2 regions of the Pseudoalteromonas marina genome follow, and region 1 is predicted to be linked to the other one. Evidence: riboswitches for the same ligand, from Rfam matches in the RefSeq annotation. Region 1 holds a riboswitch; the other holds the start of a gene.

What was found. A riboswitch is a leader RNA that binds a small molecule or an ion and turns the genes downstream of it on or off. The one in region 1 is predicted to bind cobalamin.
Region 2: another riboswitch for cobalamin. It lies ahead of PMAN_RS12110 (ABC transporter ATP-binding protein); the one in region 1 lies ahead of PMAN_RS10860 (TonB-dependent receptor domain-containing protein).

The regions. Positions count from the first base shown of each region.
Region 1 covers NZ_AHCB03000006.1:430,558-433,729, forward strand. Annotated here, with positions in the region: gene msrA (peptide-methionine (S)-S-oxide reductase MsrA) at 1-106, shown strand, start outside; gene PMAN_RS10860 (TonB-dependent receptor domain-containing protein) at 152-1,978, opposite strand; cobalamin riboswitch at 2,012-2,175, opposite strand; gene PMAN_RS10865 (YajQ family cyclic di-GMP-binding protein) at 2,352-2,834, opposite strand; gene PMAN_RS10870 (VanZ family protein) at 2,987-3,172, shown strand, end outside.
Region 2 covers NZ_AHCB03000007.1:195,988-199,159, reverse strand. Annotated here, with positions in the region: gene PMAN_RS12115 (porin) at 102-1,031, shown strand; cobalamin riboswitch at 1,080-1,218, shown strand; gene PMAN_RS12110 (ABC transporter ATP-binding protein) at 1,295-2,095, shown strand; gene PMAN_RS12105 (FecCD family ABC transporter permease) at 2,097-3,101, shown strand; gene PMAN_RS12100 (cobyric acid synthase) at 3,104-3,172, shown strand, end outside.

The DNA.
Region 1 (3,172 bases):
TCAAGATTACTACAACGAAAACCCACAACAGGGTTATTGCAGTATGTTAATCGCACCAAAATTACATAAGTTTGAAACCGTATTTAAAGAGTTTTTAGCTGAGTAAAAACACAAAAAAGCCCGGTAAAACCGGGCTTTTTATTTAGATTATTTAAAACTGGTAATCTATGCCAGCAAAAAAGCGGCGCTCTGGCGTGTTGTAGTAATACACCTGCCCTGTTGTAAAATCAGCGTTAGAATCAACTGCGTTGTATTCCTTATCGAATACGTTTTCTATACGAAGCGACACCGTAATTTCATCATTTACTTGGTAATTGCCTGCTAAATTCCAAAGCGTATACGAACCCAATTGCGAAACCGCCCCTGCTCGCTCACCGCGATATTGCATTGCTATGCTTGTATCAAATGCACCAAACTGTTTTGCAAGCTCCCAATTAAAGGTTCGTTTGGCAACGTTTCTAAGCGCTTCGCCTGTTTCTTTATCTTCGGCACTTAGGTAAGCAAAATTCACATTACTATCAAAACCCAAAATTTGATTGGCTAAACTAAATTCAACACCTTCATATTGGGCCTCATTAATATTGGTGAGTGTAAAATTAGCGTCATAATCAATTTTATCCTCAATTTCATTTCTAAAAATAGCGACATCGACACGCACAGTATCAAAGTCGACGTTTAAGCCAAGCTCACGATTCACTGACGTTTCAGGTTGAAGATTGGCATTGCCGTAAAGAGGAAAGTACAAATCATTAAATGTTGGCGCTTTAAAGCCCGTGCTTTGGCTTATTCTGAAAGTTGCGTCTTCAGATAAGTGATAGCCAGCTGCCGCTGTGTACGTTGTTTCATTACCAAATTGCTCATCGTCATCTTGACGAACAGTTAAATTGGCAAGCAACTCATCCGCATCGTAATATGCGCCAACAAATACAGCTAATACATCGCGCTCTTGCACTTCAAACGTGGTTGAGCTTTGTGATACGTCATCATTGTACCAATTAATACCACCACTAATGTTTAACGTGTCGTTTAAGCGGTATTGGCCGTTGTAGTCAATTTGTGAGCGCTTAGTAACAAACGTACTTGTTGTTGGCCCTTGAGAAAAATCAACATAACGGTTGTCTGAGTCATCCGTTGCAAATGCTATATCAAGGCTGTGTGTTTGATTGTTATAGTCTTTATTCCAACCAGCCGAAAGCTGGTAATTTTTAAAATCACCTCGCTCAATCGTACTATCGGCAGGACTAAAACGGCTGTCGTAATCAGCAAAGCCTTCACTGTATTGCCCTAGTAACTTAAAGTCGCCGTAGTGCGCATCGGTATAGTTTACTTTAAAGCCAAGGTTTTTGTTTTCAAAACCGTCTTCATCGGGTGCTGCCCCTTGAAGTACATCAAAGTTGTCCGTCTTTTCAAATCCTGCATTAAAGGCCGTTGTTACATCGCCTGCTTTTACAGAACCAGCAATCTGGTAGTCTTGGTACGCGTCAGATCCAAACGTAGCACTGACCGAAAGGTTATCTGACTCGCGCGTTATAATATTAATAACACCCGCTAGCGCATCAGAGCCATACACTGCAGCACGTGAACCTTTTATTATTTCAATGCGCTCAATACTATTTAATGGCACATTGCTTAATGCTTTTTGACCAAGCGTTGCCGAACCGGTGCGCACACCGTCTATTAAAATTAGCGTATCACCCGATCCCGTACCGCGCAGTGAAACACCGGCATTTTGACCAAAGCCGCCATTAGGGTTTACCTGAAAGCCAACTTGAGACGTTAATAGCGTTGGTAAGTCGCGAACATTACTGGTTTCAATGTCATTACGAGTTATAACATTTACACTCGCTAATACATTAGTAATTGATTGTTCAAACTTATTAGCGGTTACCGTAATGGTTTCGATTGATTGCTCTGCAGCAGATACAGATAGTGACAGCGCAGCAGTAATTGCAACGCCAAGAGTTGTTTTTTTTAACATGAAGTTCCCCTTCTTTGCCCACCGCAAAGAACTAAGTAAGATTACATCAAGGCCGGTCTCCGGACTCAGTAAATACATAGCTTTATGTACTACTTTACCGTTGCGGGGGCAGTGTTGGGATTGTAGTCATCATGAAAACGCACCAACTTCCCGATTATCTTATTAAAAAAATCAAACCATTGAAAAGATTAATAAGCACCTTGAAAATAGGCCGCTATTGTGAGGAGTTTAATAAAAAATGTCAACGGACGTCTATACAGCTAAAAAGAAAATCAATTAAAAACAAAAACTATGCCGCGTTCATAAAAAAAGCCAAATAACCTGCGCGGCTATTTGGCTTTTTATTTATAAAGCGCCCAAAAGGCTTTTATAATTAATCGCGGAAGTTTTTAAACTGAAAAGGCTGACCTAAATCGGCAGTACGCACCACTTGCATAGCAGCTTGTAAGTCATCACGCTTTTTACCCGTTACGCGTACTTCCTCGCCTTGAATAGCCGCTTGCACTTTTACTTTAGAATCTTTAATGGCTTTTACTACTTTTTTAGCCACATCTTTTTCAATACCTTGCTTTAGCGCAACATTACGAAAAACATTTTTACCTGCACGGCTAATATCTTGTAACTCTAAGCTCGCTACATCCATACCACGCTTAGAAACTTTACCCGCTAAAATATCAAACAATTGCATAACCTGTGAATCAGCTTCAGCTTTTAGCTTAATTGTTTTGTCGTTTAGCTCAATAGATGCATCAACACCTCTAAAGTCAAAGCGAGTCTCAAGTTCACGGTTTGCATTATCTACCGCATTTTGTGCTTCGTTCATTTCTACTTCAGATACAATATCAAATGAAGGCATTGGTTTTCTCCTAACTATTCAATCTTAATTTTATGGCGCAATTATAACGCTAAAATTATAAATCTTTACATTTTTCTGCATCTTGTTCAGGTGCGATACTAATTTAGTTTGATATACTTAAGCTTCTTTTTTAAGCGACTCTAGGATTTTACGTGACAAGGCGTGTTTACCAAGCTGTTTTTTTGCTCAGCATCGTAGCGTTTACTTTTTTATTTGCCAAAGAAATAAAAGGCGCAGCTAACCTATTTCCACACATTGATAAAGTAGCTCATTTTGGGATTTTTTTTGTGCTTGCTATTATTATGGATAAAGCGTTTAAGCTTCCTTTGTACGCACAA
Region 2 (3,172 bases), on a different contig from region 1:
TAAAAGTCAAAAATATTTCATTTGTAATATTTCTGTCATTTAGTGGTGACAAACTGCAGTCGTTTTAAAAATTAGTCTTTTGTGATTATCGAGGAAATAACATGAAATTTGTAAAATCGAGCTTATGTGTCGCTTTGCTAAGTGGTTTATCTTTTAATGTACTTGCAGACGTGGATGTTTACGGTAAAGCAAATGTAACTGTGCAGTCTACAGATGACGGTGAAGGATCGTTTACTGAAATTAAAAGTAACGCATCTCGCTTTGGTCTTAAAGGTTCTGAAAAAATTACAGATGGCTTAGAAGCAGTTTATAAGTTTGAGTTTCAAGTTGATGTAACTGATGCAGACTCAAAAGGCGACGACGATAATATTTCTGCGCGTAACCAATACGTTGGTGTTAAAGGCTCATTTGGTCAGGTAGTAGTGGGTCGTAACGATACGGCGTTTAAACAAGCGCAAGGTAAACTAGATTTATTTAATGACCTTGAAGGCGATATTAAAAACGTATTCAAGGGTGAAAACCGTTTAGGTGATTCAATCACGTATACTTCTAACTCATACGAAGGTTTTAAAGTACTTGCTACTTTTATTGCTGAAGACGATGTAGATGCAGATAACGGTTATTCAATGGCTGTAACATACGGTGATTCAGCGCTTAAAAAGAGTGCTATTTATGCCTCAATTGCAGCTGACAGCGAAGTAAACGGCTATGATGTAGTGCGCGCATCAATCCAAGGTAAAGTTGAAGACTTTAAACTAGGTGCTATGTACCAAACTCAAGAAAAAGTAGACGGTTCAGCTGAAGGTGACGGTTACTTATTAAATGCGGCATACAGCATGGGTAAAAATACATTTAAAGTTCAGTATCAGGCAATGGACTTTGACGATAGCGATGATAAGACAGCTATTTCGGTTGGTGTTGATCATAAGCTTAACAAAAACATTAAAGTATTTGGCTTTTACTCAAGCTTTGATATGGACAACAACGTAGACCAAGATTACTTAGGTTTAGGTATGGAATATAAGTTTTAACGACGAGTTAAAACACTCCCTTTTTAACCGCGCTGTAATTAGCGCGGTTTTTTTTTGCTTTAAATTATTTACTTACCCGCCCATAATAGAGCTTCATTTGGAATGAGGTGTAAGTCCTCAACTGTTCCCGCAACTGTAATTAGCACTTTGCTTTAAGTCAGATACAAATCAATTTTTAATGAGCGGGCCTACTCATGCTAATTTTAATGTACTCCTTTTTAGTGGTTGCATTACAAGTGGGTAATCGTGTCTAGGACAGAGTATTGCAAACTAAAGCACCATTATTAAACGTTCAAAACCTTTCGTGGGGAATAGCAAATAAACCTATTCTCAAACACATTAATGTGCAAATACCCGAAGGTAAATTTGTGGGCTTAATTGGCCCTAATGGTGCAGGTAAGTCGAGTTTACTGCGTTGTTTATATCGTTTTAATAAGCCTAATGAAGGGGTTATAGAGTTTAATAGCCATGATATTTGGCAGCTTAAAAGTGACGAATATGCAAAGTGCGTTGCTGTTGTTTTACAAGAGGCGCCATCGCATTTTAATTTGTCGTTATTTGATGTTGTGGCGCTTGGCCTCACTCCTCATAAATCGTTATTTAGCTCTACATCGCAAAGCGAAAAACAACAAATCACTCTAGCTATAAAAACGGTAGGGCTTGAGCAGCACACCAATCAAAATTTTGAATCGCTCTCTGGAGGAGAAAAACAACGCGCACTCATTGCACGTGCTATTGTTCAGCAACCTCAGCTGTTAATTATGGATGAGCCCACTAGCCACCTTGATGTTAAATATCAAATACAGGTTATGGAGCTGGCAAAGTCTCTTGGTGTTACAGTGTTTGCTTCGTTTCATGATCTTAATTTAGCCGCGGCTCTTTGCGATGAGCTCGTAGTCATTAAAAACGGAGAAATAACGCATACCGGTTCGCCCGCAGAAGTACTCACTGAGCACATGCTTGATGATGTGTTTGGTGTATGCGCTCAGGTTAGTAACCATCCTCAAGAATCTCAATTGGGTAAAGTTACGCCTCATATTACCTACTTTTATGGTTATAAATAATATGTTTGCCACGCATGTACGCCATTCAGTTGCACTGATTATTTGCATTACTATTGCCTTAGTCAGTTTATTTTTAGCATTGAGCTTTGGTGCTGCAGATACCTCAATACAGGATGTATTTAACAGTTTTATTTATTTAAATGATGCTTCATTCACCAGTCGTATTATTTTTGAATTAAGAGTGCCCCGTACATTATTGGCGTTTCTGGCCGGTGCGGGTTTAGCTATTGCGGGGCTAATTTTACAAACAGTGACACGTAACCCATTAGCCGATCCCTATTTATTTGGTATATCGTCAGGTGCTTCGTTTGGTGTAGTTGTACTTATGGCATTTGTGGGAATTAGCGCGGGTTTTATGCTTTCGGCCGCAGCCTTGCTTGGTAGCTTATTAGCAATGAGCTTACTTATATTAATTGCCACAAGGCAGCAGGGCGGGCAAGTTGAGTCTATGTTACTTGCTGGTGTTGCGCTTTCGTTTTTATTTAGTGCATTTACTAGTTTGTTACTTTATTGGAGTGAGCCGCAAGCCGTTGCTGCTATTTTATTTTGGACCTTAGGAAGTTTTGCACGTGCGCAGTGGGCAACACTATGGGTGCCATTTTTAGTGATTACACTGTGCACCTGCGTAATGATTAGTTTTAGGCGCCAGCTTAATGCCATGTTATTAGGTGACGAAAGTGCCATAACCCTTGGTGTTAAAGTGCATCGATTTAGGTTGCTGATGCTAATTTTAAGCTCATTAATAACCGCTGTGTTGGTGGCAATGTGTGGCGGTATTGGTTTTGTTGGATTAATGGTGCCACATATTGTGCGCTTTTTTATTTCACAAGGAACCGTTGCAGGGCTATTAATAACAAGCTTAGCAGGAGGCACATTTATGGTGTGGGTCGATGTACTGTCTCGTTCTTTACTTCGAAATCAAGAGTTGCCAGTAGGGGTGATCACGGCCGCTATGGGGAGTGCGTTTTTCTTAAGTTTACTCTTTTTTAGAAAGTCTAAGGTGTAGCCATGAAAACACTCATGATACAGGGTACTACCTCGGATGCGGGAAAAAGCACCTTAGTGGCTGCACTTTGC